Regions from separate parts of the Pseudomonas xantholysinigenes genome, predicted to be linked through region 2. Evidence: predicted binding sites of a transcription regulator. Region 2 holds the regulator's gene; the other holds the start of a gene.
The links. The regulator sigma-54, encoded in region 2, starts transcription at its own class of promoters, with help from an activator protein. The targets are predictions, from matches to a motif close to ANTGGCATNNANNTTGCTNT.
Positions count from the first base shown of each region.

Region 1: a site for sigma-54 is predicted at 6,224-6,243, ahead of HU772_RS08055 (CmpA/NrtA family ABC transporter substrate-binding protein). Genes of this name have one in related genera too.

Region 1 covers NZ_CP077095.1:1,764,730-1,779,493, reverse strand. The annotation lists gene HU772_RS08075 (sensor domain-containing diguanylate cyclase) at 1-1,976, opposite strand, end outside; gene rlmKL (bifunctional 23S rRNA (guanine(2069)-N(7))-methyltransferase RlmK/23S rRNA (guanine(2445)-N(2))-methyltransferase RlmL) at 2,072-4,270, opposite strand; gene rmf (ribosome modulation factor) at 4,820-5,035, shown strand; gene HU772_RS08060 (quinone-dependent dihydroorotate dehydrogenase) at 5,133-6,158, opposite strand; gene HU772_RS08055 (CmpA/NrtA family ABC transporter substrate-binding protein) at 6,286-7,500, shown strand; gene HU772_RS08050 (ANTAR domain-containing response regulator) at 7,511-8,086, shown strand; gene HU772_RS08045 (nitrate/nitrite transporter) at 8,324-9,535, shown strand; gene HU772_RS08040 (bifunctional protein-serine/threonine kinase/phosphatase) at 9,535-11,205, shown strand; gene HU772_RS08035 (OmpA family protein) at 11,425-12,459, opposite strand; gene sigX (RNA polymerase sigma factor SigX) at 12,570-13,136, opposite strand; gene HU772_RS08025 (mechanosensitive ion channel family protein) at 13,250-14,074, opposite strand; gene HU772_RS08020 (CrfX protein) at 14,077-14,340, opposite strand; gene cmaX (divalent cation transporter CmaX) at 14,509-14,764, opposite strand, start outside.
Region 2 covers NZ_CP077095.1:4,469,195-4,483,958, forward strand. The annotation lists gene hisC (histidinol-phosphate transaminase) at 1-102, opposite strand, end outside; gene hisD (histidinol dehydrogenase) at 105-1,427, opposite strand; gene hisG (ATP phosphoribosyltransferase) at 1,554-2,189, opposite strand; gene murA (UDP-N-acetylglucosamine 1-carboxyvinyltransferase) at 2,275-3,540, opposite strand; gene HU772_RS19990 (BolA family protein) at 3,564-3,803, opposite strand; gene HU772_RS19995 (STAS domain-containing protein) at 3,922-4,224, opposite strand; gene HU772_RS20000 (MlaC/ttg2D family ABC transporter substrate-binding protein) at 4,221-4,874, opposite strand; gene mlaD (outer membrane lipid asymmetry maintenance protein MlaD) at 4,884-5,369, opposite strand; gene mlaE (lipid asymmetry maintenance ABC transporter permease subunit MlaE) at 5,369-6,166, opposite strand; gene HU772_RS20015 (ATP-binding cassette domain-containing protein) at 6,166-6,975, opposite strand; gene HU772_RS20020 (KpsF/GutQ family sugar-phosphate isomerase) at 7,220-8,194, shown strand; gene HU772_RS20025 (KdsC family phosphatase) at 8,195-8,719, shown strand; gene lptC (LPS export ABC transporter periplasmic protein LptC) at 8,728-9,300, shown strand; gene lptA (lipopolysaccharide transport periplasmic protein LptA) at 9,287-9,811, shown strand; gene lptB (LPS export ABC transporter ATP-binding protein) at 9,812-10,537, shown strand; gene HU772_RS20045 (RNA polymerase factor sigma-54) at 10,712-12,205, shown strand; gene hpf (ribosome hibernation-promoting factor, HPF/YfiA family) at 12,284-12,592, shown strand; gene ptsN (PTS IIA-like nitrogen regulatory protein PtsN) at 12,605-13,069, shown strand; gene rapZ (RNase adapter RapZ) at 13,072-13,926, shown strand; gene HU772_RS20065 (HPr family phosphocarrier protein) at 13,949-14,221, shown strand; gene HU772_RS20070 (ZIP family metal transporter) at 14,342-14,764, opposite strand, start outside.

The sequences.
Region 1 (14,764 bases), 2.7 Mb from region 2:
CCGCGCAGGCGTTCCTGGAAATACCGACGATTGTGGATGCCTGTCAGGGCATCGGTGACCGACAAGGTGCGCAATTCCTCTTCCACCCGCTTGAGGTCGGTAATATCGGTGAGATAGCCGTGCCAGAGCGTGCAGCCATGGTCACCGAGCTCTGGCGTCGCCTCGCCCCGCACCCAGCGCAGCCCGGCACGTGGCAGGCACACCCGATACTCCTCCCGCCAGGGCGTCAACTGCTCGGCGGAATAACGCACCGAGCGCCGCACCCGCTCCAGGTCGTCGGGATGAATGCGCTCGAATACCGCCGCGGCGTCCTGGTGCAGCAACGCCAGGTCGACCTCGTAGATATCGTGCAAACCCCGGCTGGCGTAGGGGAAACAGGAATGACCGTCAGCATCCAGGCGGTACTGATAAATCCCCCCCGGCACCTCGTCGCTGAGCTTTTCCAGCAGGCGATCACGCGCCGCCAGCGCCTCATGCACCCGACGACGCTCGGTAACGTCGATACAGATCGCCAGGTAGCCCACCCACAAGCCCTGCTCGTCGAGCACCGCCGTCACCAGCATGTTGGCCAGCAAGTGGCTGCCATCCTTGCGCACCAGGGTCCAATCGGCCGGCTCGCCCGCGCCCTCTTGCACCGTTTCGGCGAACATCGCCTGCCCGGCACCGACCTCGCGACCGTAGCGCTGGCTCAAGGCATGGCCGCGCCGATGCAGCTCCTCGGGCTGCACCAGGTCCTCCAGGGTCAGGCGACCCAGGGCCTCGTCGGCTGAATAGCCCAGCATGCGTTCGGCGCCAGCGTTGAAGGTGCCGATCACCCCACGCAGGCTGGTGGCGATGATCGCCACCTGGGTCGCGGCATCGAGCACGCTGCGCAGCTGATTGTGGGTCTCTCGCAACGACTGCTCACTGACCCGCAGTTGCGCCGTGCGCCGGGCGACCAGCCCCAAGGCGCGCTGGCGCTGGTTGAACAGGCTGTACAGCAAGGCTGCCAACATCAGGCTGAGCAGAACGCCCAGCACACTGACCACCGTCACTGCCGAGGAGCGGTTGGCCGCGAGGAAGTTCTGGCTGGCGCGGATATCCAATTGGTAGTGATGATCGGCCAGATGCAACAGGTGGTTGCTGGCCAGGTCCATGGGCGCTGGCGGATTGCCCGAGTCGAACAGCACCTCATGCCCATCCGCGCCGGACAGGTCGAGGATGCGCACCACCAGATTATCGTCGGCCACGGTGGGCAGGCTTTCAGCGATCAGTTGGCGCAGGCTCAGCAACGCCATGACATAGCCACTGGGCGGCGCGTCGGCGACCGCCGTATCGGCGAACACCGGAGCGACGATCAGCAGGCCGCGAGTATAGGCCGGTTCGACGCTGAGCATGTCCAACGGCGCGGACACCGCCATGCTGCCAGGGCTCAAGGCCCTGGCCAGGGTCGCCTCGCGCAGCGCTTGGCCGCGCAGGTCCAGGCCATAGGGCTGACCCTGCCTGCTCGCCGCCTGGGTGAACAGCACCGGATAGTAGTAGTCGCGCGCGGGCGCTCGATGCCAAGCGCCCTGGGCATCGCGATCGCGGATCTGGTAGGGCTGCCCAAGCCAGGCACTGGCACGCTGCTCGAAGGCTTCGCGCTGCGCGGCCTCGACCCGCGGCGCCCACGAATAGGCCTGGGTGCGATGCAGCAAGGGCCGGGCATAGCCGTCGAATTCGCGGGGGGTGATCTCGCTGGAATAGCTGAAGAAGCGGCGCAAGCCGTCCAGGCGCTGCTCCTGTTCCTCGAACCGTTCGGCGATACGGCTATAGCGCTCACTGGCCAGCAGCTCGAAGCGCTGGCGCAACTGCTGCTTGTGGTAGGCGTGGGTGGCGGTGGCCAGCACGGCGCTGAGCAGGCACCCGGCGACCAGCGCCGCCAAGGCCACAACCCAGGCCGACAGCTCGTCGCCGAGCAGGCCCGGCAGCTTCGCAGGTACGCCTGGGTTCGACATAGAGGACTCTCTACAACGTCAGCGTCCTGCGAATTGTCCCGCCCTGTACTGTTTTATAGCCACTGGCCAGCAGCGGCGCCATGTACCTCGTCGGCTTACTTCAAACGCAACTGCCAGGCACGGTGGATGCGGTTGTTGCGGGCGAAGTCCTGGTCCAGGGTCTGGGCGCTGATTTCCTCCACCGCATAGCGCGTCGCCAGGTGCTCGTCGAGCTGGAACTTGCGGAAGTTGTTGGAGAAATACAGCACGCCGCCCGGCGCCAGACGCGCCATGGCCAGGTCAAGCAGCTCGACATGGTCGCGCTGCACATCGAATACACCTTCCATGCGCTTGGAGTTGGAGAAAGTCGGCGGGTCGATGAAGATCAGGTCATAGCTCTCTGTCGCCGCCTGCAACCAGGCCATCACATCGCCCTGCTCCAGGCGGTTACGCTCGGAGAAACCGTTCAGCGACAGGTTACGCCGCGCCCAGTCCAGGTAAGTCTTGGACAGGTCGACGCTGGTGGTGCTGCGCGCGCCGCCCTTGGCTGCGTGCACGCTGGCCGTGGCGGTGTAGCAGAACAGGTTGAGGAAGCGCTTGCCGGCGGCCTCGCGCTGGATGCGCAGGCGCATTGGGCGGTGGTCGAGGAACAGCCCGGTGTCCAGGTAGTCGGTGAGGTTGACCAGCAGCTTGACGCCGCCCTCCTCGACTTCCATGAAACGCCCTTCGGTCGCCTGGCGCTCGTACTGACGGGTGCCACTCTGACGCTCGCGGCGCTTGAGCACCACGCGCTGCGGGTCGACGCCCAAGGCTTGTGGGATCGCAGTCAGCGCATCGAGCAGGCGCGCCTGGGCTTTTTCCGGATCGACCGAACGCGGTGCGGCGTATTCCTGAACATGCACCCAATCGTGATACAGGTCGACCGCCAGGGCGTACTCAGGCATGTCGGCATCGTAGACCCGGTAGCAATCGATCTTCTCGCGGCGGGCCCACTTACCCAACTGCTTGAAGTTCTTCTGCAGGCGGTTGGCGAACATCTGCGCGCCTTCGGACAGGCGTGCTGGCTCGCTGGCCACCGGCTGCGGACGACGAAACTCACCTTCCACCGCCTCGACAGGACCCTGGCGGCGCTCGCCGGTGACGAACTGGTCGGGCTGGACCTTGAACAGCAGCAACTTGCACGGCAGCGCGCCGTTCCAGAAGGCGTACTGCTTGTGGCTGCGAATCCCCATGCGCTTGCCCAGCTCGGGCGCACCGGTGAATACCGCCGCCTCCCAGCCCATACAGGCCTGGCGCAGGCGCTCGCCGAGGTTCTGGTAGAGGTACAGCAGGCTGGCCTCGTCACCCAGGCGCTCGCCGTAGGGCGGGTTGCTGATCACCAGGCCTTTCTGGTTCTGGTCCGGACGCGGCTCGAAGCTGGCCACTTCGCCCTGGTAGATCTTCACCCAGTCACCCAGGCCTGCACGCTCGACGTTGTTGCGCCCCGGCTGGATCAGGCGTGGGTCGGCCTCGTAGCCACGGATCCACAACGGCGGCTTGGCCAGGCCTGCCTCGGCTCGGGCCTGGGCCTCGTCGTGCACCTTGCGCCACAGGGCCGGCACATGGCCGAGCCAGGCGCTGAAGCCCCAGCGCTCGCGCTTGAGGTTGGGGGCCATGTCGGCGGCGATCATCGCCGCCTCGACCAGGAACGTACCCACACCGCACATCGGGTCGGCCAGGGCGCCGCCCTCGGCGGCGATACGCGGCCAGCCGGCGCGGATCAACACCGCCGCCGCCAGGTTTTCCTTCAGCGGCGCGGCGCCCTGCTGCAGACGGTAGCCACGTTGGTGCAGGCTGTGCCCGGACAGGTCCAGGGACAGGATCGCCTCGCCACGGTCCAGGCGCAGGTGCACGCGCACATCCGGGTCGACTTTTTCCACCGACGGACGCAGGCCCTCGCGGTTGCGCAGTTTGTCGACAATGGCGTCCTTGACCTTGAGCGCGCCGAAGTGGGTGTTGTCGATGCCCGAGCCGTGGCCGCTGAACTCCACGGCCAGGGTGCCATCGGCAGCCAGGTGGTCGGCCCAGTCGACCGCGTGCACGCCGTCGTACAGATCGTCGGCGTTCTTCATCGGGAAGCGCTTGAGCACCAGCAGCACACGGTTGGCCAGACGCGACCAGAGGCACAGGCGATAGGCGGTTTCCATGTCGGCATCGCCGCGAATGGCCGAGGTGTGTTCACGCACCTCTTTCAGGCCCAGTTGGCGGGCCTCCTCGGCGAGCAGGCCTTCGAGGCCTTTGGGGCAGGTAAGGTAAAGTTCGAAACGGTCCGACATGTGCAATCCAGAGCCTTGGGCTAGGTAGATGGCCGCCGACGCATCGGCGGTCGATGTTTGCCCGCACGCCCTTCCAGCAAGCGTCCGGGTGGCCCGGCGAGTCTTCTCGCCAGGCCGGGCCGCCCGGCGGATAGCCCCTTCGCCAGGGGCGAAAGTGGCTTTGATCGCCGGGCAGTATGAAAATTTCCTCGACGCTAGGCACAGATGTGACCCTTCGTCGCATTACTGAATATTTCAGTCATCAAGCAGCAACACTGGCCATATGACTTCAGTGCTGGCTAAACCCTGATCATAGCGGGCTCAACGGCAAACAAGGTTGAGTCGCATTTATTTACTTATCCTTTCAACCTATGAAAGGTTACGTCCTTATGACAAATCGATCATTCACACTGTGACCCGCATTCGATAGAACTGACCTCAGGTCGTCTCGCAACGAGGCGACACTTCCAGCCCGCCACGCCGGCAGCGGGCGCATACCGGCAGAACGATTCTGCCCGGCCTCGGAGAGGCCGACGGGACATTACAGTCAACAAGTGAGGGCAACACCCTATGAGAAGACTTAAGCGTGATCCGTTGGAAAGAGCATATTCACGTGGCTACCAGTATGGAGTCACCGGCAAATCCCGCGAACTTTGCCCATTCAACCTGCCGTCCGTCCGTCAAGCCTGGATCAACGGCTGGCGCGAGGGCCGCGGTGATAACTGGGACGGCATGACCGGCACCGCTGGCATCCACAGACTCAACGAAAATCACGCCGTTGGCTGAACGAGGACACTGAATTCGAGCACCATGCGCGCCCCATCCGGGCGGCGGGCTGCGGCCCAGGGGGTCCCTTGAGGGACCCCTTTTTTATGTCTGCCGGTTACTGCCGCGGCATCGCCGCAATCGCATCCACCGCCTCGCGGATCAACGCTGGCCCCTTATAGATGAAGCCCGAGTAGATTTGCACCAGGCTGGCACCCGCGGCGATCTTTTCGGCGGCATGGCGACCTTCGGTGATGCCGCCGGCGGCGATGATCGGCAACTTGCCGCCCAGCTCGCCCGCCAGCACCTTCACCGTATGGGTGCTCTTGGTCAGCACCGGGGCGCCCGACAGACCGCCCGCCTCGCCACCGAACGGCAGTCCTTCGACCCCTTCGCGGCCCAGGGTGGTGTTGGTGGCGATTACCGCGTCCATGCCCGATTCAAGCAGCGCCGCAGCCACCAGGGCGGTTTCTTCGTCACTCATGTCCGGGGCGATCTTGATTGCCAATGGCACACGCTTGCCGTTCGCCTGAGCAAGCTGCTCGCGGCGCTCGGCCAGGGCATCGAGCAGTTGCTTGAGCGAGTCGCCGAACTGCAGCGAGCGCAGGCCAGGAGTATTGGGTGAACTGACGTTGACGGTGATGTAGCTGGCGTCGTTGTAGACCTTCTCGAGGCAGATCAGGTAGTCGTCCTGGGCGCGCTCGACCGGGGTGTCGAAGTTCTTGCCGATGTTGATGCCCAGCACGCCGCTGTAGTTCGCGGCGCGCACCCGGCCCAGCAAGTGATCGACGCCCAGGTTGTTGAAGCCCATGCGGTTGATGATCGCGGTCGCCTCTGGCAGGCGGAACAAGCGCGGCTTCGGATTACCTGGTTGCGGGCGCGGAGTCACGGTGCCGATCTCGACAAAACCGAAACCCAGCTGGGCAAAGCCGTCGATGGCCGCGCCGTTCTTGTCCAGGCCCGCAGCCAGGCCCACCGGGTTGGCGAAGTTCAAGCCCATGACGGTCACCGGCAACGCTGCCGGCTGCTTGCACAGCAAGCCATTGAGCCCCAGGCGGCCACCGGCGCCGATCAGGTCCAGCGACAGGTCGTGGGAGGTTTCCGGGGAGAGCTTGAACAGCATCTGGCGGGCCAGGGTATACATGGGCGGGCGGACTCGCGGTGTGTGAGGGGGCGATTATAGCCAGCGCGTCGCCTGGGTGACAGGGCCATGGCACATGGGTTGCTACATCACCATCGTGCCACTCTCCCGCCAACGCCCGAGGAATGCCTTGAACACGCCCCCAACGACACTGCCACTGGCCTGGGTCAACGGTAGCGATGCCCCGGAAAAGCCCTGCCTGGATATCGGCTTCATGGCCCTGACCGACAGCGCCTCGGTGGTGGTCGCCGCCACCCAAGGCTTCGCCCAGCAGCAGGGCCTGACCCTCAACCTGCGCCGCCAGGCCTCCTGGGCCGGCCTGCGCGATCGCCTGCTCACTGGCGAACTGGACGCCGCCCACTGCCTGTATGGGTTGACGTATGCCATGCACCTGGGTGTTGGCGGCGGACCGACGCGTGCCATGGCAGTACTCATGGGGCTGAACCAGAACGCCCAGGCCATCAACCTTTCCTCGGCCCTGCAACGCCAGGGCGTGACCACCCCTGAAGCATTGGCGCGACGGGTGCACCAAGCTGGCGCACGCCTGACCTTCGCCCAGACCTTCCCCACCGGCACCCACGCCATGTGGCTGTATTACTGGCTGGCCAGCCAGGGCATCCATCCACTGCACGATGTCAACAGCGTGGTGGTACCGCCGGCGCAGATGCGCGCCCACTTGCAGGCCGGGCGCATCGACGGATTCTGCGCGGGCGAGCCATGGGCGGCCGACGCCATCGCCCAGGGCCAGGGCTTCACCTTGGCGACCAGCCAGTCGATCTGGCCCGACCACCCCGAGAAGGTCCTGGCCTGCACCCAGGACTTCGTCACGCACTATCCCAATACCGCCCGGGCGTTGATCCGCGCGGTACTGGCCGCCGCCCGCTTCATCGAGCAGAGCCTGGACAACCGCCGCGGCACCGCCCACCTGCTCAGTGCTGGCGCCTACCTGGACAGCCCACTGGAGAGCATCGAACCGCGCCTGCTCGGCGACTATCAAGATGGCCTGGGCAACCGCTGGCACGACCCCCACGGGTTGCGCCTGTTCGACCAGGGCCGGGCCAACTTGCCGTATCTTTCCGATGGCATGTGGTTCATGACCCAGTTCCGCCGCTGGGGGATCCTGCGCGACGACCCGGACTACCTCGGCGTCGCCCGCCAGGTCCAGCAACTGGCGCTGTACCGCGAAGCCGCCCAGGCCTTGGGCGTGCCCTGCGCCGACCCGCCCTTGCGCAGCAGCCAGTTGCTCGACGGCAGCCGCTGGGATGGCAGCGACCCCCAGGGTTATGCGCGCAGCTTCGCGCTGCACGCACTGGACACCCCACCTGGCCAGCGGGCCGGGCACTGAGGGCTCGGACATGTTGCGCATCCTGCTGATCGACGACACCGAAAAGAAGGTCGGTCGCCTGAAAGCCGCGTTGAGCGAAGCCGGCTTCGAGGTGATCGAGACCGGCAACCTGAGCATCGACCTGCCCGCCTGCGTCGACAAGGTGCGCCCGGACGTGGTGCTGATCGATACCGAGTCCCCGGGCCGCGACGTGATGGAGCACGTGGTGCTGGTCAGCCGCGATCACCCCCGACCGATCGTCCTGTTCACCGATGAACACGACCCCGGGATCATGCGCCAGGCGATCCAGGCCGGGGTCAGCGCCTACATCGTCGAGGGTATTCACGCCGCGCGGTTGCGGCCGATCCTCGAGGTGGCCATGGCCCGTTTCGAAAGCGACCAGGCGCTCAGGGCTCAGTTACTGGCCCGCGACCAACAGATGGCCGAGCGCAAGCGTATCGAGCAGGCCAAGGGCCTGCTGATGAAGATGAAGGACTGTAACGAGGAACAGGCCTATACCTTGATGCGCCGCCAGGCCATGAGTCGCCAGCAGAAGCTGATCCAGGTGGCGGAGCAGATCATCGCCATGGCGCAGATGCTGGGGTAGCTGTCACGCCATCGTGCCGGCGGAATATCCTTGCAAGGGGCGCCCCGGCAAGGCCCCTGCTACAGGGACTGCACATGGCCGGGAGAAATCCAGGCAGCATTGGCCCGCCTCTTGCCTTGAAAACTTCGGCAGCCAACGGCGGCTGCCCCATCCTCCGACAAAGACGTCGCTCGCCCCTTCCACGGTCGTGGATCGGGCAGCGGCGTCTTTTCGTTTCCGCGCCCAACGAGGTGTTCAATGAATACGAGCTTCTGGAAATCCGGGCATGTGCCCACCCTGTTCGCCGCTTTCCTGTACTTCGACCTGAGCTTCATGGTCTGGTACCTGCTCGGCCCCCTGGCGGTGCAAATTGCCGCCGACCTGCAACTGAGCGCCCAGCAACGGGGCCTGATGGTGGCCACGCCGATCCTCGCCGGCGCCGTACTGCGCTTTGCCATGGGCCTGCTGGTCGATCGTCTGTCGCCCAAGACTGCCGGGCTGATCGGCCAGGTGGTGGTGATCGTCGCCCTGGCCTGCGCCTGGTACCTGGGCGTGCACAGCTATGAACAGGCGCTACTGCTGGGCGTGTTCCTCGGCTTCGCCGGGGCCTCGTTCGCCGTATCCTTGCCGCTAGCCTCACAGTGGTACCCGCCGCAGCACCAGGGCAAGGCCATGGGCATTGCCGGGGCGGGCAACTCCGGCACGGTATTCGCCGCCCTGCTCGCCCCGGCCCTGGCCGCCGGCTTTGGCTGGAACAACGTGTTCGGCTTCGCCCTGCTGCCGTTGCTGCTGACCCTGGCACTGTTCGCCCTGCTGGCGCGCAACGCCCCACAACGGCCCAAGCCCAAGGCCATGGCCGATTATCTCAAGGCCCTCGGCGACCGTGACAGCTGGTGGTTCATGTTCTTCTACAGCGTCACCTTCGGCGGCTTCATCGGCCTGGCCAGCGCCCTGCCCGGCTACTTCAGCGACCAGTACGGCCTGAGCCCGGTCACCGCCGGCTACTACACCGCCGCGTGCGTGTTCGCTGGCAGCCTGATGCGCCCGCTGGGCGGCGCCCTGGCCGATCGTTTCGGCGGTATCCGCACCCTGCTGGCCATGTACGGTGTGGCCGCCGTGGGCATAGCCGCCGTCGGCTTCAACCTGCCCAGCGCGGTGGCGGCACTGGCCCTGTTCGTCAGTGCCATGCTGGGCCTGGGCGCTGGTAATGGCGCAGTGTTCCAGCTGGTCCCGCAACGCTTTCGCGGGGAAATCGGCGTGATGACCGGGCTGATCGGCATGGCCGGCGGCATTGGCGGCTTCCTGCTCGCCGCCGGCCTGGGGGCCATCAAGCAGCATAGCGGCGACTATCAGCTCGGCCTTTGGTTGTTCGCCAGCCTGGGCCTGCTGGCCTGGTTCGGCCTGCACGGCGTGAAGCAACGCTGGCGCACCACCTGGGGCTCGGCGGCCGTCACCGCGGCGCGGGTCTGATGAGCTTGCGCCTGCTATTCGCCCAGGCCAGCGCCATCGGGCCGCGCGCGGAGAACCAGGATGCCTTGCGCCTGGTCACCCCCGCGCCGGAACTGGCCGCCAGCAAGGGCTACCTGTGCGCCCTCGCCGACGGCGTCAGCCAGTGCGCCGACGGTGGCCTGGCGGCACGGGCCAGCTTGCAGGCCCTGGCCCTGGACTACTACGCCACCCCTGCCACCTGGAGCGTGGCCCAGGCCCTGGACCGCCTGCTGAGCGCGCAGAACCGCTGGCTGCGCGCCCAGGGCAACGGCCAGCCATTGCTGACCACCCTCAGCGCCCTGGTACTGCGCGGCCGGCGCTTCACCCTCGCCCATATCGGCGATTGCCGGGTCTACCGCTGGCATGCCGGGCAGTTGCAGTGCCTGAGCCAAGACCATGTCTGGGACCAACCCGGCATGCAGCATGTGCTCAAGCGCGCGCTGGGCCTGGACCAACAGGTGCTGGTCGACTACCTGGAGGGTGAGCTGCACGAGGGTGAATGCTACCTGCTGCTCAGCGATGGCGTCTGGGCCAGCGTCGGCGATCAGCGCATCCAGGCGATCCTGCGCGAGCAAAGCGACCTGCAGGACGCCGCCGACACCCTGGTGGCCACCGCCCACCACGCAGGCAGCCAGGACAACGCCAGCGCCCTGCTGGTGCAGGTCGAGCAACTGGGCACGAGCAGCCTGGGCGACACCCTCGCGCAACTTCAGCAATGGCCGCTGCCTGGCGCGCTGCGTGACGGCCAACTGATCGATGGCTGGCAGGTCGATGGCTTGCTGGCCCAGAGCCGACAATCGCTGCTGTACCAGGTCCGCGACCCGCATGGCCTGCCCTGGCTGCTAAAGACCCTGCCGCAGTCGCGCGACCTGGAGTCCGGGGCCGCCCAAGCCTTGCTGCTGGAAGAGTGGTTCCTGCGCCGTGTCGCTGGCCGCCATTTCCCCGAAGTCCATCCGGCGAGTCAGCGCCAGCACTTGTACTACCTGATGCGTGCGTATGCCGGCACGACCCTTGGCGCCCAGCTCAAGGCCGATGGCCCGCTGCCCTTGCCGCAGTGGCTGGAAATGGCTCGCCAGCTGCTGCAGGCCGTTGGCGTGTTGCACCGGCGCAACCTGCTGCACCGCGACATCAAGCCGGACAACCTGCACCTGGGCGACGATGGTCAGTTGCGTCTGCTGGACTTCGGCCTGGCCTACTGCCCGGGCCTGTCCGAAGATCAACCCAATACCCTCCCCGGCACGCCCTCATACCTGGCGCCGGAGGCTTTCGAAGGCTCATCGCCGAGCCCACGCCAAGACTTGTATGCCGTCGGCGTGACGCTTTATCACCTGCTGACCGGCCACTACCCCTATGGCGAGGTCGAGGCGTTCCAGCGACCGCGCTTCGGCACGCCAGTGAACCCGGCGCGTTACCGTCCGGACTTGCCGGAGTGGTTGCAGCGCAACGTATTGCAAGCGGTGGCGGCAGACCCGGCGCAGCGCTTCGAGACCGCCGAGCAGTGGTTGCTGTTGCTGGAGCGGGGAGATCGCCAGGAGCTGGCCGAACGGCCACGGCCGCTGCTGGAGCGCGAGCCGTTGAAGGTATGGCGCACGATTGGGTTGGTGTCGCTGCTGTTGAACCTGGTGTTATGGCTGGTGCTGCTCAAACGCTGAGCGCGCAGGCATTCACGTTTCGTGTAGGAGCGGCCTTGTGTCGCGAAAGGGGTGCGTAGCGCCCCCAGGATTTCGGCATCACGCAAGATTGCCGGGGCTGCTACGCACCCCTTTCGCGACACAAGGCCGCTCCTACAAAGGGGTACGAGGTTTACCCTAAGAAATCCAGGCAAAGAAAAACCCGGCCAAGGCCGGGTTTTTCGTGAAGCTTCAAACCAATTACTTGGCCTGGGCTTCTACCTGAGCTTCTACGCGACGGTTAACGGCGCGGCCAGCTTCGGTGGCGTTGTCGGCGACCGGACGGGTCTCACCGTAGCCAACCGAGTCAACACGGCTGGATTCGATGCCGTACTGCTGGGTCAGGACTTGCTTGACAGCGTTGGCACGACGCTCGGACAGCTTCTGGTTGTAAGCGTCTGGGCCGACGGAGTCAGTGTGACCTTCCACGGTGGTGGTGGTCTGTGGGTACTGCTTCATGAAGTCAGCCAGGTTCTTGATGTCGCCGTAGCTGTTTGGCTTGACGACCGACTTGTCGAAGTCGAACTTGACGTCCAGCTCAACGCGAACGACTTCGGCAACAGCCGGGCAGCCATCAGCGTCAACGGTAACGTTGGCTGGGGTGTCAGGGCACTTGTCGACGTTGTCGCAGACGCCATCGTTGTCGCTGTCGGAGCAGACTTCGGCAACAGGAGCCGGAGCGGCTTCGGCTTGCTTCGGGCTACCGCCGAAGTTCAGGCCGATACCAACGCTCGGGGCCCACTCGGTGTCGCCCTGGTCGATGTTGTACTGAGCTTCGACGCCGGCACGGGCGTAGAACATGTCGGTGATGTACCACTTGGCGCCAGCGCCAACGTTGGCGAAGGTGGACTGGTTACGACCACCACGGCCGGTCTGGCCCAGGGACTGGTGGGAGAAACCAGCCGACACGTACGGACGGATAGCGTCGTACGGGTTGTTGAAGTGGTAAACGGCGTCCAGGGCGGTGTTCGAGCCCTTGATGTTCTTGCCATCGTCGCCACGAGCGTTGTGGACTTCGTCGTAACCCAGACGCAGTTCAACGTCGTCGGTCAGGAAGTAACCGATCGAGCCACCGAACAGGTTGCCGTCGTTCTTGAAGTCGCGCTGGCTGTCGAAGAATTCTTTCTTGTAGAAGCCTTCGACTTCTACAGCGCCAGTGCCTTGTGCCATAGCGCCAATCGAGGTGGCGGCTACGAGCGAACCAATGGCAAGGCCCAAGGTGTTTTTCAATTTCATCCGTTAAATCCCCATCTGGTGATAGTTAAGCGGTCCCACCAACATCCGGGGGACAACTCGACGGCAAGTCTAGCAGAACTTGCCGGTTGGTTAGAGGTATTTGCAGGCGACTAAGTTTCAGCCAACCCTGCAAATTTCTCTCTAAGCTTGTCGAGCGCACGCTTGTAACGCATTTTCGTGGCGCTCAGGCCCATGTGCATGATGTCGGCGATCTCCTGGAATTCCAGCTCTGCGACAAATCGCAGCACCAGGATTTCCCGGTCGATCGGGTTCACATGCACGAGCCACCTGTCCAGCCCGCCTTTCTCTTCCGGCTTCGGTGCCTTGTCCTCAGACGCCTCTTCGACAGGGTCCAGGCTCAGGGCATCCATCAGCCGGCGCTTACGCCGTTCCTTGCGGTACTGGGTGATGCATTCGTTGTAGGTGATGCTATAGAGCCAGGTCTTGAACTTGGACTTGCCCTCGAAGTTCTTCAACCCGTAGAGCACCTTGAGCATCACCTCCTGACAGACATCGTCGGCATCCCGGTCGTTCCCCAGGTACCGCGCGCAGACGTTGAACAGCGTGCGCTGGTAGCGCCGCATGAGCTCCTCATAGGCGCGGGTAACGTGAAACAGCTCCTCATGCGAACGCGCCACCAACTCCTCGTCGGTGAGCTCTCGGGGGTCATAGCGCATGGGCGGCGAATGAACTTTATTCAAAACGGATCTGGCCGACAGTCAGGTCAATGTCGCCGCTCGGCCCCGTGGGCCGATTTTCGCGGCGGCATACATTAACAGCTTTTGTGCGGTTAGCGGCTATTCACGCGCTGCTCGAGCAGCTCGCGATTAGACAGCGACACCAATTCGCCATCATCGGTCAGCACGGTCGTCTTGACCGTCCCGATCTCCTCGATGTGCCCTTCGACCTCGCCAATGCGCACCTGCTGGCCGACTTGGTAGAGTTCGCGGACATAGATCCCGGCCAGAATCTGCCCGGCGATTTCCCGGCTACCCAGGCCCATGGCCAAGGCAACGGCCAGACCAACGGTAATCAAACCGATGACGATCACGTGGTTCAGCAGGTCGGTCTTGACCTCCAGCTGGCTGATCGCCACCGAGATGCTGATGATGATCACCAGGCCCTGGACAATGCGCCCAACGCCAGCGGCGTACTCCAGGCCGATCCCCTCGGCGGCGCCGCGCACCAGGCCATTGGCCAACTGCGCCAGCAATACGCCGGCCAGCAGCACCAGCGCCGCGCCGAACACCTTGGGCAGGTACAGGGCGAGCATGTCGAGGGTCGCAGAGACTCGCTCAAGGCCCAGGGATTCCGCGGCCGAAACCAGGAAAATCAACAGCACGAACCAGTAGACGATCTTGCCGATCAGGGTCGAGATCGGCACCTGGATGCCGACCCGGGCGAGCATCTTGGTCAGCCCGGTGCCGCTCATCAGGCGGTCCAGGCCGAACTTGGCCAGCACCTTGGACAGCAAGGTGTCGAGCAGCTTGGCCACGACGAAACCAAGCAGCACCACGACCAGCGCGCCGAACAGGTTGGGGATGAAGTTCGCCACCTTGGTCCAAAGGGCTGTCATGGCGGTGACCAGGCTCTGGGTCCAGAGATCGAGTTCCATATTCAATCGGCCTTATCTGCGTTGCTGCCGGCGGCAGGTTTGCGGGTAGAGTTGCGGCGCACCGGCGCGACATGCGCCGAGCCATTGTTCACGGCGATCAGCAGCGCCTGGCTCCAACGGCCAAGCAAGCTGAACAGATCACCCGCGCCAACCTGGCGGTTGGCGGTTTTCAGCACGCGACCCAGGCAGGCGGCGTCATCCCGGTCCTCGCCGGACGGCGACGCCTTGAGCAGGTCGCGCAAGGATTCTTCAAACGGATCGTGCATGGGCACCTCGCGCAATGTGAGTCAAAGACGAGGGCTGGCGACGATGGGTCACACCTGCCACTGGGACGAATGTTTCAAATTGCCTCAGCAGGCCACTCGCACAGGCAAGCGCGATCCCTGTGGGAGCGGCCTTGTGTCGCGATGGACTGCGCAGCGCCCCCCTCGATTTCACACCCATCGCAACCGCCGGAACAGCAACCACTGCCCCACCGCCAAACCCAGCACGATCAGGCTGGCGAACAGGAAGCCATAGGGGCTGTTCGACCCTGGAATACCACCGACGTTGATGCCCAGCAGCCCGGTGATGAAGCTCATGGGCAGGAAGATGCAAGTGATGATGCCGAAGCGGTACATGGTCCGGTTCATCCGCTCGCTGCGGCGCCGGTCCTCGCTTTCCAGCACCAGCGCAGCGCGCTCACGAGCC
Region 2 (14,764 bases):
GTTCTCGTTGGTGTTCAGCTTGACCAGCCGCGCCAGCTTGGGCTGCTCGCCCGGCACGTAAGGCACCAGGTCCTTGACGAAGGGACTCCAGAAACGACTCATGCTCAGTTCCCCTTCTCGTTGAGGATGCGGTATTCGGCGCTGCGCGCGTGGGCGGTCAGCGATTCGCCCCGGGCCAGCACCGAAGCGGTGTGACCCAGCTCGGACGCGCCCTGCTCGGAGCAGAAAATGATCGACGAACGCTTCTGGAAGTCATACACGCCCAACGGCGAAGAGAAGCGCGCGGTGCCGGAAGTCGGCAGCACGTGGTTGGGGCCAGCGCAGTAGTCTCCCAGCGCCTCGCTGGTGTGGCGGCCCATGAAGATCGCGCCAGCGTGGCGGATCTGCGGCAGCCAGGCCTGCGGGTCAGCCACCGACAGCTCCAGGTGCTCGGGGGCGATGCGGTTGGCCACCTCGATGGCCTGCTGCATGTCACGCACCTGGATCAGCGCGCCGCGGCCGTTGATCGATTTCTCGATGATCTCGGCACGCTCCATGGTCGGCAGCAGTTTGTCGATGCTGGCGGCCACACGATCAAGAAACTCGGCATCCGGGCTGACCAGAATCGCCTGGGCGTCTTCGTCGTGCTCGGCTTGGGAGAACAGGTCCATGGCGATCCAGTCCGGATCGGTCTGGCCGTCGCAGACCACCAGGATCTCCGAAGGGCCGGCGATCATGTCGATGCCGACCTGGCCGAACACATGGCGCTTGGCGGTAGCCACGTAGATGTTGCCCGGGCCGACGATCTTGTCCACCTGCGGCACGCTTTCGGTGCCGTAGGCCAAGGCCGCGACCGCCTGGGCGCCACCGATGGTGAACACCCGGTCGACACCGGCGATGCAGGCGGCAGCCAGCACCAGTTCGTTGACCTCGCCACGCGGGGTCGGCACCACCATCACCACCTCGGCCACGCCAGCCACCTTCGCCGGAATCGCGTTCATCAGCACCGACGAGGGGTACGACGCCTTGCCACCCGGCACGTACAGGCCGGCGCGATCAAGCGGAGTGACCTTCTGGCCGAGCACGGTGCCGTCGGCCTCGGTGTACTGCCAGGAGTCCTGCTTCTGCCGCTCGTGGTAGATGCGAACGCGATTGGCGGCTTTTTCCAGGGCTTCGCGCTGCACCGGGGTGATGCGGGTCAGGGCCAGTTCCAGGCGCGCGCGATCCAGGATCAGATCATTGATCGATGCGGCATCGACACCGTCGAAACGTTGGGTGAATTCCACCAGCGCCGCATCGCCGCGCTCACGCACGGCCTTGATGATGTCGAGTACGCGCTGGTTGACCGCGTCATCGGACACACTTTCCCAGCTCAGCAGATGATCCAGATGTCGGGCGAAATCCTGGTCAGCGGCGTTGAGACGGGCAATTGCAGTGGACACGGTCATGGCGAGGGCCTCGTTATTAGCGGATGTTCAGGCGCCCTAAAGCTACCACTCCATCCGCGCGGGCACCTGAGAAAGAAGGCTATGACGCGGATAGACGGGCGCGACAGCGGAGGTCGCGCGCAGAAGTCAGCCGCGGTGTCGCGATTCGACAGCGTTGCGCAGGGTGTCGATCAGATTCTGGATACGGGCGTGCTGCATCTTCATGGAGGCCTTGTTGACCACCAGGCGCGAGCTGATCGTGGCGATCAGTTCCTGTGGCTCGAGGCCATTGGCACGCAGGGTGTTGCCGGTGTCAACCACGTCGATGATCTTGTCGGCAAGGTTGATCAGCGGGGCCAGCTCCATGGAGCCGTACAGCTTGATGATGTCGACCTGGCGGCCCTGCTCGGCATAGTAGCGCTTGGCTACATTGACGAACTTGGTGGCCACCCGCAGGCGACCCTTGGGCTCAGGGGCGCCGGTGACGCCGGCTGTCATCAGCTTGCATTGGGCGATCTGCAGGTCCAGGGGCTCGTACAGGCCCTGGCCGCCGTATTCCATCAGCACGTCCTTGCCAGCCACCCCAAGGTCGGCGGCACCATGCTCGACATAGGTCGGCACGTCGGTGGCACGCACGATGAGCAGGCGTACGTCGTCCTGCGTGGTGGGAATGATCAGCTTGCGGCTCTTGTCCGGATTCTCGGTCGGCACGATACCGGCTTCGGCCAGCAACGGCAGGGTATCGTCGAGAATGCGGCCCTTGGATAGCGCGATGGTCAACATTGGAACGTCGGTCCTTAAGCAGCTATAGCCAGCCGGGCACAGCCCGGCCGCATAAAATTCGGGGCGCGTCCCTGCGCCATGCAGACTAGCCCGGCACGCGACGGATCTTCGCGCCCAGCATCTGCAGTTTTTCCTCGATGCACTCGTAACCACGGTCGATGTGGTAGATGCGGTCGATCAGGGTATCACCCTCGGCAACCAGCGCCGACAGCACCAGGCTGGCGGAAGCGCGCAGGTCGGTGGCCATCACCGGGGCGCCCTTGAGCTTGTCGACGCCAGTGACGATGGCGGTGTTGCCTTCGACCTGGATCTGCGCGCCCATGCGGTGCATCTCGTACACGTGCATGAAGCGGTTTTCGAAGATGGTCTCGATCACCGCGCCAGTGCCTTCGCCGATGGCGTTCAGCGAGATGAACTGCGCCTGCATGTCGGTCGGGAACGCCGGGTACGGCGCGGTGCGCAGGTTCACGGCCTTAGGACGCTTGCCGTGCATGTCCAACTCGATCCAGTCTTCACCGGTGGTGATGTCGGCGCCGGCTTCCTTGAGCTTCTCGAGGACCGCTTCAAGAATGGTCGGATCGGTGTCCTTGACCTTGACGCGACCACCGGTCACGGCAGCGGCAACCAGGTAGGTGCCGGTCTCGATGCGGTCGGGCATGACACGGTAGGTGGCCGAACCCAGGCGCTCGACGCCATCGATGGTGATGGTATCGGTGCCGGCGCCCTGGACCTTGCCGCCCATGGCGTTGATGAAGTTGGCCAGATCGACCACCTCCGGCTCGCGGGCGGCGTTTTGCAGCACGCTGCGCCCCTTGGCCAGGGCGGCGGCCATCATGATGTTCTCGGTACCGGTGACACTGACGGTGTCGAAGAAGAAGTGCGCGCCGCGCAGGCCGCCTTCAGGCGCCTTGGCCTTGATGTAGCCGCCTTCGACTTCGATCTTCGCGCCCATGGCTTCCAGGCCACGGATGTGCAGGTCGACCGGGCGCGAGCCAATGGCGCAACCGCCGGGCAGGGCCACTTCGGCCTCGCCGAAACGAGCGACCATCGGCCCGAGCACCAGGATCGAGGCGCGCATGGTCTTGACCAGCTCGTACGGAGCGACCAGGGTCTTGATGGTGCGCGGATCAATTTCCACCGAGAGCTTTTCGTCGATCACAGGCTCGATGCCCATGCGCCCGAACAGCTCGATCATGGTGGTGATGTCGTGCAGGTGCGGCAGGTTACCGACCGTGACCGGGCCATCGGCCAGCAGGGTGGCCGAGAGAATCGGCAGGGCCGCGTTCTTCGCGCCGGAAATGCGGATCTCGCCGTCGAGGCGCGGGCCGCCAGTGATAATCAGTTTGTCCATACGTATCTCGCCGCCAAGTTGGCTCAGGTGCGCTCAGCCCAGGCTGCGCTGCTGAAGAATTTCATGGTTACCGCGTGGATGCTGCCGTCGGCGATCCAGGGATTGAGGTGAGCATAGATCGCCTGCTGACGCTTGACCGGGCTCTGGCCCGCCAGCTCGTCGCTGATCACGTTCAACTGGAAGTTGCAGCCTTCGCCTTCAACTTCAACCCGGGTTCCCGGCATTTTTTCTTCCAGAAAGCTTTTAACTTCTACGGCCTGCATGCTCAACCTCGATCGGCGCCCAACGCGCGCGGGTCGGCCATCATACAAAAAAGCCCCTCGCCTGCGAAGCCCATGCGCGGGCTCGCTGACCGAGGGGCTTTCACCTTGGCCCAGGCCATCAGCCTGCCAGTACTTCAGCGAGGTCGTAGACCTCGGCGATTTCCCGCATGTCGTCGGGGATCCCGCGCAGCTCCCAGGCCTTGCCAGCCGCCTGGGCATCACGCATGAACGCCAGCAGCAGCGACAGGCCGACACTGCTCGACTTGACCACCGCGGTGCAATCGAGCACCAGGCGCGACTCGCGGCTCGCGGCGATCAACGCCTTGCCCTGCTTGCGCAGGGCCGGGCCGCTGCGGTAGTCCAGCACGCCGGCCAGGGCGAGTATCCCCGGCTCGGCCATGCTCACGGCGGCGTCGCTCATTTGACTTCCTTATCCGGCGAGCTGTCGGCGGTGGCCTTGGCCTTCGCCACTTCGCCGGCCCAGCCGTCGATGGTCTTGTCCAGGTTGTTGCCGTTGCGCTGCATGGCATCCTGGAACTGGTCGCGGAACAGCTTGCCGATATTGATGCCGTTGACGATGACGTTGCGCACTTTCCACTGGCCATCGAGCTTCTGCATGGTGTACTGCACCGGGTAGACCGCGCCGTTGTTGCCGGTGATCTTCATGCCGACGCTGGTGCGGTCGCCGTCCTCGGCGCGCGCCGGGTCGACGGTGATGCCCTGGTTGTTGTACTCCAGCAAGGCATTGCCATAGAACTGCATCAGGCTGCGCTTGAAGTTTTCCTGGAAGCGCTGCATCTGCTCAGGCGTCGCCTTGCGCGAGTACTTGACGGTCATGATGCTCTTGGAAATGCCATCGGCATCGACCACCGGCCCGAGGTTGTCGTTCAGGGCGTTGTAGAACGCCTCGGGGTTGGCCTTGTACTGCGCCTTGTTGGCCTTCAGGTCGCTGAGCAACTGGGTGGTGGTGCCCTGGATCACGTCGCGGGCGGATTGCCCTGGCGCCGCCAGGGCCAGCAGGGGGAAGGCCGCCAGCAAGACCAGCAAGCCACGTCGCAGGATCGAAATCATGGAAACTCCTTAGTTAGCCGGTTGCGCTTCTTTCGGTTCCTTGCCCACTGTATTGAGCAGGAACTTGCCAATCAGATCTTCCAGCACCAGCGCCGACTGGGTGTCGTGGATGGTGCTGCCATCCTTGAGCACCGCGTCTTCACCGCCCACGCTGATGCCGATGTACTTCTCGCCCAGCAGGCCAGCGGTCAGGATCGAGGCCGTGGAGTCGGTCGGCAGGTTGTCGACGCTCTTGTCCAGTTGCAGCGTTACCCGACCAGTGTACGAATCACGGTCCAGATCGATGGCCGTGACCTTGCCGATGGTCACACCGGCCATGGTCACTTTAGCTCTGACCGTCAAACCGGCGATATTGTCGAAGTAGGCGTAAACTTTGTACGTGTCGCTGCTCGGGCTGGCCGACAGCCCGCTGACACGCAGGGCCAGCAGCAGCAGCGCCAGGATCCCGGCCAGGAGGAACAGGCCGACACCGATTTCCAGGGTGCGGTTTTGCATCAGAAATCTCCAAACATCAAGGCGGTCAGAATAAAGTCCAGACCCAGGACTGCCAACGAGGCATAGACCACGGTCTTGGTGGTGGCACGGCTGATCCCCTCTGAGGTGGGCTCACAGTCATACCCCTGGAATACGGCGATCCAGGTCACGACGAAGGCGAACACCAGGCTCTTGATCAAGCCGTTGATCACGTCGTCGCTGAAAGAAACACTGTTCTGCATGTTGGCCCAGAACGAGCCCTCATAGACACCCAGCCAGTCCACGGCGACCCACGAACCACCCCAGATGCCGACCACACTGAAGATCAGCGCCAGCAGCGGCAGCGAGATGAAGCCGGCCCACAGGCGCGGGGCGACGATGTACTTGAGCGGGTCGACGCCGATCATCTCGAGGCTGGACAGCTGCTCGGTGGATTTCATGTTGCCGATCTCGGCGGTCAGCGCGGAACCCGCGCGCCCGGCGAACAGCAAGGCGGTAACCACCGGGCCCAGTTCGCGCAGCAGGGTCAGGGCGACCATTTGCCCCACGGCCTGCTCCGAGCCGTACTTGGTGAGAATGCTGTAGCCCTGCAGGGCCAGCACCATGCCGATGAACACACCGGACACGACGATGATCGCCAGCGACAGCACGCCGACCGAATACAGCTGCTTGACCAGCAACTGGAAGCTGCCGCCGATGCCGCCGCGACCAATCAGCGCGTGCCCGAGGAACAGGCAGGAGCGCCCCAGCACGGCCAGCACATCGATGGCCGAGCGGCCAAACAGGCGGATACGTTCGAGTAAGGATTTTCTGCGCATCAACGCGTCCCCAGCAGATCGGCGCGGTAGTCAGGCGCAGGGAAATGGAAAGGTACCGGACCGTCCGGGTCGCCCTTCATGAACTGGCGGATGCGCGGGTTGTCCGAGCCCATCAGCTCGGCCGGCGTGCCCTGCCCCAGCACCTGGCCATCACCCACCACATAGATGTAGTCGGCGATGCTGGCGGTTTCCGCCAGGTCGTGGGAAACCACGATGCTGGTGATGCCCAGGGCATCGTTGAGCAGGCGGATCAGGCGCACCAGCACGCCCATGGCGATCGGGTCCTGGCCGACGAACGGCTCGTCATACATGAGGATCTGCGGATCCAGCGCAATCGCCCGGGCCAATGCCACGCGGCGCTTCATGCCACCGGACAGCTCGTCGGGCATCAGGTCGATGGCGCCACGCAGGCCCACGGCCTGCAGCTTCATGAGCACGATGTCGCGGATCATCTCGTCCGACAGCTGCGTATGCACGCGCAAGGGGAAGGCGACGTTCTCGAAGACATCGAGGTCGGTGAACAATGCACCACTCTGGAACAGGACGCCCATCTGCTTGCGCGCATCGAACAGGTCGCTGCGCGAAAGCGCCGGCAGGTTCTGGCCGTTGACCCAGACTTCACCGCTGGACGGGCGCAACTGCGCGCCCATCAGGCGCAGCAGGGTGGTTTTGCCACACCCCGAAGGCCCCATGATGCCGGTGACCTTGCCGCGGGGAATACGAATGTCCACGTTGCTGAAAATGCTGCGCGAACCGCGCTTGAAGGTGACGCCCTTCAACTCGACCGCACAGGCGCTATCCACACTCATCTAGACTCCTTGCTAGTGCAGCCTCGCCTAGTTGACGCCGGCCTTCGTCAGGAAGGCACACGCGCCTGTGGCAGGCCGAATAGCGGCGAACTATAGCACCGCTGATAGGCCCGCCCCAAGGCCATCACCCGACTCGTTCAGGGCATAGACAGGCTGGCACGACAGACATATGACATTCGATGGATGAGCGTTTCACACATTGCGGCTATAATCGCCGCCTTTTCATCAGGCATTGCGTTCCGACATGACCCAATCCAGCGAGCTGATCCAATCCGCCCAGCGCACCCTGCGCCTCGAAGTCGAGGCCGTGGAGGCCCTGCTGGCCCGCATCGACGGCGATTTCGTCAAAGCTTGCGAGCTGATCCTGGCCAGCAAGGGCCGGGTCGTGGTGGTGGGCATGGGCAAGTCGGGGCACATCGGCAACAAGATTGCCGCCACCCTGGCCAGCACCGGCACCCCGGCGTTCTTCGTGCATCCGGCCGAGGCCAGCCATGGCGACATGGGCATGATCACCCGTGACGATGTCATTCTGGCCCTGTCCAATTCCGGCAGCACCGCCGAGATCGTCACCCTGCTGCCGCTGATCAAGCGCCTGGGCATCCAGATGATCAGCCTGACCGGCAATCCGGACTCGCCCCTGGCCCAGGCCGCCGAGGTCAACCTCGACGCCAGCGTCGCCCAGGAAGCCTGCCCGCTCAACCTGGCGCCAACCTCCTCGACCACCGCGGCGCTGGCACTGGGCGATGCCCTGGCCATCGCCCTGCTCGAGGCTCGCGGTTTCACCGCCGAGGACTTCGCGTTCTCCCACCCCGGTGGCGCGCTGGGCCGTCGCCTGTTGCTGAAGGTCGAAAACGTCATGCACGCCGGCGACGAATTGCCAGTGGTCAGGACCGGCACCCTGCTCAAGGACGCGCTGCTGGAAATGTCTCGCAAAGGCCTGGGCATGACCGTGGTCCTGGGCAACGACGACAAGCTGGCCGGCGTGTTCACCGATGGCGACCTGCGCCGCAGCCTGGATCGCAACATCGACGTGCACAAGACGCTCATCGACGAGGTCATGACCGTGCACGGCAAGACCGCCCGCGCCGAGATGCTCGCCGCCGAGGCACTGAAGATCATGGAAGACCACAAGATCAGCGCGCTGGTGGTCGTCGATCAGGACGACCGCCCGACCGGCGCCCTGAACATGCACGACCTGCTGCGCGCCGGAGTGATGTAAATGAACCAGGACCTGATGCAACGCGGCAAGGCCATCAAACTGGCGGTGTTCGACGTCGATGGCGTGCTCACCGACGGGCGCCTGTATTTCCTCGAGGATGGCAGCGAGTTCAAGACCTTCAACACCCTCGACGGCCAGGGCATCAAGATGCTCATGGCCTCGGGCGTGACCACCGCGATCATCAGCGGGCGCAAGACCCCAGTGGTCGAGCGCCGGGCCAAGAACCTCGGCATCCCGCACCTGTTCCAGGGCCGCGAGGATAAACTGGTGGTGCTCGACGGCCTGCTCGCCGAACTCAATCTAAGCTATGAACAGGTCGCCTACCTGGGCGACGACCTGCCCGACCTGCCGGTCATCCGCCGCGTGGGCCTGGGCATGGCCGTGCACAATGCCGCGCCGTTCGTGCGCCAGCACGCCCACGGTGTGACGCAGGCACGCGGCGGCGAAGGCGCCGCCCGCGAATTCTGCGAACTGATCATGCAGGCCCAGGACACCCTGGACGCTGCCAACGCCAACTACCTGTAAGGCCCCCCATGTTCAGCAAGAAGGTTCGCAATTTTGCGCTGCTTGGCGTGATCGCCGCCGTACTGGCAGCGGTCGGCTACTGGAACATCAGCCCCGAGAGCTTCCTCGACCAGCCCACGGCACAGGTCGACGAAAGCGCCATCGACTACTACGCCATCAACGCCCACAGCCTGCAGTTCCTGCCCGATGGCAAGCTGCAGTACGAAATGACCGCCGCCAAGGTCGAGCACCTGAAGGCCAGCGAGGTCACCCTGGTGACCACGCCCGACCTGCACATGTACCGTGGCACCGAGTACCCGTGGCACGTGCAGAGCAAGCGCGCCGAGGTCAACCCGGACGGCAGCGAGGTGGAACTGATCGACGATGTGCGCGTGGCGCGCACCGACGAGAAGCAACGCGAAACCATCATCACCAGCACACGCATGACCGTGTTCCCGCAGAAGCAATATGCGCAGACCGAGCAAGCCGTTAGAATCGACGGCGCCGGTGGCACAACTACGGGCAAAGGAATGAAAGCGTATTTGAAAGAAGGCAGGATGGACCTGCTCTCTAACGTAAGAGGACAGTATGAGGCTCGTTAAAACCATCCCCCTTCTGCTCAGCCTGGGCGTAGCACTGGGAAGCGCGAGCGCCTTCGCCCTGCCGAACGACCGTGACCAGCCGATCCGCATCCAGGCGGACAACGCCCACCTGGACGACAAACAGGGCGTTGCCACCTACACCGGCGACGTGATCATCACCCAAGGCTCGATGATGATCAAAGGCAACACCGTGACCATGACCCGTGCCGCCAACGGCGACATCGACGTGGTCACCTCGGTGGGCAACCTGGCCTACTTCGAGCAGCAGCAGAGCGCCGCCAAGCCGGACAAGATGAAAGGCTGGGCCGTGACCATCCAGTACCAGGCGCAGAAGGACACGGTAATCCTGACCGACCGCGCCAAGGTCGAGAACGAAGGCAACACCACCGAAGGCGAGAAGATCGTCTACAACACCAAGTCCCAGGTGGCGACCGCCGGTCGTGGCGGCAACGTGACTGCACCGCGTCAGCGTATCGACATGGTCATTCAACCGAAGAAAAAGGCCGAGTAAATGGCAACCCTCAAAGCCCAGCACCTGGCCAAGAGCTACAAAGGCCGGCAAGTCGTGCGCGACGTCAGCCTGTCCATCGACAGCGGCCAGATCGTCGGCCTGCTCGGCCCCAACGGCGCCGGCAAGACCACCTGCTTCTACATGATCGTCGGCCTGGTCCAGGCCGATCAGGGCCGCGTCCTGATCGACAACCTCGACGTCAGCCACCAGCCCATGCACGGCCGCGCACAGGCCGGCATCGGCTATCTGCCGCAGGAAGCCTCGATCTTCCGCAAGCTGTCGGTGGCCGACAACATCATGGCGATCCTCGAGACCCGCAAGGACCTCGACCGCGAGGGCCGGCGCAAGGAACTGGAAAGCCTGCTGCAGGAATTCCACATCAGCCACATTCGCGACAACCTGGGCATGAGCCTGTCCGGTGGTGAACGCCGCCGGGTCGAAATTGCCCGTGCCCTGGCCACCGCGCCCAAGTTCATCCTGCTGGACGAACCCTTCGCCGGTGTCGACCCGATCTCCGTCGGCGACATCAAGCAGATCATCCACCACCTCAAGAACAAGGGCATCGGTGTACTGATCACCGACCACAACGTTCGCGAGACCCTGGACATCTGCGAGACCGCCTACATCGTCAACGATGGCCAACTGATCGCCGAAGGCGATGCCGAGACCATCCTGGCCAACCAGCTGGTCAAGGAAGTGTACCTGGGGCACGAGTTCCGACTCTGACCCCGGTCTGCCCGGAGCACTGGCGCACAAGCCTGATCGAGGCTTAAGTTGTTACAGTGCTCTAGGCAAACGCTGCAATTTCAGGCATATAACTTGCTTAAATTCGGCGCCCACGCGCCCTACGTGTAGTGGATGGCGCATGCGCGCCGGCAAACAAGGTATTAAGCCCCTGCCATGAAACCATCGCTCGTCCTAAAAATGGGCCAGCAACTGACGATGACCCCGCAGTTGCAACAGGCCATCCGTCTGCTCCAGCTCTCCACCCTGGACCTCCAGCAGGAAATCCAGGAAGCGCTGGAATCCAATCCGATGCTCGAACGTCAGGAAGACGGCGACGATTTCGACAACAGCGACCCGATGGCGGACAACGCCGAGAGCAAACCGGTCGCCGAAGTCCAGGACAACAGCTTCCAGGAGCCGAGCGCCAACGCCGAGAGCCAGGAAGACGGCGAATGGGCCGAACGCATTCCCAACGAACTGCCGGTCGACACCGCCTGGGAAGACATCTACCAGACCAGCGCCAGCAGCCTGCCCAGCAACGATGACGACGAGTGGGACTTCACCACCCGCACCTCGGTGGGCGAGAGCCTGCAAAGCCACCTGCTCTGGCAACTCAACCTGGCGCCGATGTCCGACACCGACCGCCTGATCGCGGTCACCCTGATCGACAGCATCAACGAACAGGGCTACCTGGAAGACACCCTCGAGGAGATCTGCGCAGGCTTCGACCCAGAGCTCGACATCGAGCTGGACGAGGTCGAGGCGGTGCTGCACCGCATCCAGCAGTTCGAGCCCGCCGGTATCGGCGCCCGCTCCTTGGGTGAGTGCCTGCTGCTGCAATTGCGTCAACTGCCGGCCTCGACGCCGTGGATGAGCGAGGCCCAGCGCCTGGTCACCGACTTCATCGACCTGCTCGGCAGCCGCGACTACAGCCAGCTGATGCGGCGCATGAAGCTCAAGGAAGACGAGCTGCGCCAGGTCATCGAGCTCGTACAGACCCTGAACCCGCGCCCCGGCTCACAGATCGAGTCCAGCGAGCCCGAGTATGTGGTGCCCGACGTGATCGTGCGCAAGGACAGCGAACGCTGGCTGGTCGAGCTCAACCAGGAGGCCGTGCCGCGCCTGCGCGTCAACCCGCAGTATGCCGGCTTCGTGCGCCGCGCCGACACCAGCGCCGACAACACCTTCATGCGCAACCAGCTGCAGGAGGCGCGCTGGTTCATCAAGAGCCTGCAGAGCCGCAACGAAACGCTGATGAAGGTGGCGACGCAGATCGTCGAGCACCAGCGCGGCTTCCTCGACCACGGCGACGAGGCCATGAAGCCACTGGTGCTGCACGACATCGCCGAGGCGGTAGGCATGCACGAGTCGACCATTTCCCGGGTGACCACGCAGAAATACATGCACACCCCGCGTGGCATCTACGAACTGAAATACTTTTTCTCGAGCCATGTGAGCACCGCCGAAGGCGGCGAATGCTCGTCCACGGCGATTCGCGCGATCATCAAGAAACTGGTGGCGGCGGAAAATCAGAAAAAGCCATTGAGTGACAGCAAGATCGCTGGTTTACTGGAGGCACAAGGCATCCAGGTAGCCCGTCGCACCGTCGCCAAGTACCGCGAGTCGTTGGGGATCGCCCCCTCGAGCGAGCGCAAGCGACTGATGTAGCCCCGGGATGTGCCACCGCGTTTCAGTGGCAGGTGCAAGACCTGCCTCTTTATGCACGGGCAACAAAGGAGAAGCTGTATGCAAGTCAACATCAGTGGACAGCATGTAGAAGTCACCCAGCCACTGCGCGATTACGTGCTCGAGAAGCTCGCCCGCGTGGAGGGTCATTTCGACAAGATCACCAACGCGACGGTGATCATGAAAGTCGAGAAGCTGCAGCAGAAGATTGAAGCCACACTCCAGATTCCCGGTGGCGAAGTGGTCGCCAATGCCGAACACCAAGACATGTATGCCGCGATCGACGCCCTGGCTGACAAGCTCGACCGCCAACTGAAAAAACACAAGGAAAAACAGCAAAGCCTGCTGCAAGGTGCGGCCGCCCGCTGATACCCCTCATCCATGATCCGACTTGAAACCATCCTGACCCCCGGCCGTTCCCTCGTGAACGTGCCGGGCGGCAGTAAAAAGCGCGCCCTGGAAAAGGTCGCCAACCTGATCGCCGAGCAAGTCCCCGAGCTGGAGATGCAGGACGTCTTCGACAAGCTCATCGCTCGCGAGAAACTGGGATCCACCGGTTTTGGCAATGGCATCGCCATTCCCCACTGCCGGCTCGAAGGTTGCGTGGCGCCAGTCAGCGCCCTGCTGCACCTGGATGCCCCCATCGATTACGATGCCATCGACGGCGCCCCGGTCGACCTGCTGTTCGTCCTGCTGGTCCCGGAAGCCGCCACCGATGCGCACCTGGAACTGCTGCGCCAGATCGCCAGCATGCTCGATCGCAAGGAGGTTCGCGATCGCCTGCGTGCCGCCGACAGCAGCGAGACCCTGTACCAGGTTGTCCTGGACGTACAGAACGAGCACTGAACATGCGCCTGATCATCGTCAGCGGCCGCTCCGGCTCCGGCAAGAGCACCGCCCTCGACGTGCTGGAAGACAACGGCTACTACTGCATCGACAACCTGCCCGCGGGCCTGTTGCCGCAGTTGGCGGAAAACGCCCTGATCAATACCGAGCTGCTGCAGCCCAAGGTCGCCGTGTCCATCGACGCACGCAACCTGCCCAGCCACCTGTCGCGTTTTCCGGAACTGCTGCAAGAGGCGCGCGCACGACACATCCAGTGTGATGTGCTGTACCTGGACGCCGACGAAGAAACCCTGCTCAAGCGCTTCTCGGAAACCCGCCGGCGCCATCCGCTGACCAACGACAGCCGCTCGCTGGCCGAAGCCATCCGCGTCGAAAGCGAACTGTTGGGGCCGATCGCCGACCTGGCCGACCTCAAGATCGACACCACCAGCCTGAACCTCTACCAGCTGCGCGATTCGATCAAGCTGCGCCTGCTCAACCAACCCGAGCCAGGTACCGCTTTCCTGGTCGAGTCGTTCGGTTTCAAGCGCGGCATGCCGGTGGACGCCGACCTGGTGTTCGACGTGCGCTGCCTGCCCAACCCGTACTGGAAGCCGGAACTTCGCGAGCATTCCGGCCTCGAACAGCCGGTGATCGACTACCTGGCAGCCCAGCCGGACGTCGAGGAGATGTTCCAGGATATCTCCAGCTACCTGCTCAAGTGGCTGCCGCGCTTCGCCGCCAGCAATCGCGCCTATGTCACCATCGCCATCGGTTGCACCGGCGGCCATCACCGTTCGGTTTACATCACCGAGCGGCTTGGCCAGTTGCTCCAGCAATCCCTGAAAAACGTCCAGGTCCGTCACCGCGACCTCTAGCCCACAGGATATCCGCCCCACGATGCCCGCCCGCGAAATCACCATCATCAACAAGCTGGGCCTGCACGCCCGGGCAGCCGCCAAGTTCGTCGGCGTGGCCGGACGCTTCCCCTGCCAGGTACGGGTGGGCCGCGCACCGGACAAGCTGGTGGATGGCAAGAGCATCATGGCGGTGATGATGCTCGCCGCCGGCAAGGGCACGCCGGTGCACCTGCACACCGAGGGCGAGCAGGACGCTGAAGCCATGGATGCACTGGTCGCGTTGATCGAGAACTTCTTCGACGAAGGCGAGTGAACGCCGCAAGCAACTGCGCGCTTCGTGTAGGAGCGGCCTTGTGTCGCGAAAGGGCTGCGTAGCGGCCCCGGGACTTCAGCACAACTGCGCGATTGCCGGGGCTACAGGGGCCGTGTGGCCTCAGGACATCGCCGTATCCATCACCATCATCAAGCAGAACCCGACACACAGCCCCAGGCTCGCCAGGCGGTGATGCCCATTGCTGCGTGACTCGGGGATGATCTCCTGGGTCACCACCAGCAGCATCGCTCCCGCCGCGCAGGCCAAACCCAACGGCAACAGCAGTTCGGCGATGTTGACCAACCAGGCGCAGATCACCGCGGCCAACGGCTCGACCAGCCCCGACGCGGCGTCGATCAGAAACGCCTTGAACCGCGGCATCCCCGCCCCGGCCAACACCAGTGCGATCACCAGCCCCTCCGGCACATCCTGCAGCGCGATACCCATGGCCAGGCTATCGGCATCGGGCATGCCGCCCCCTGCGGACACGCCGATGGCCATCCCTTCGGGGATGTTGTGGGCAATGATGGCGATCACAAACAA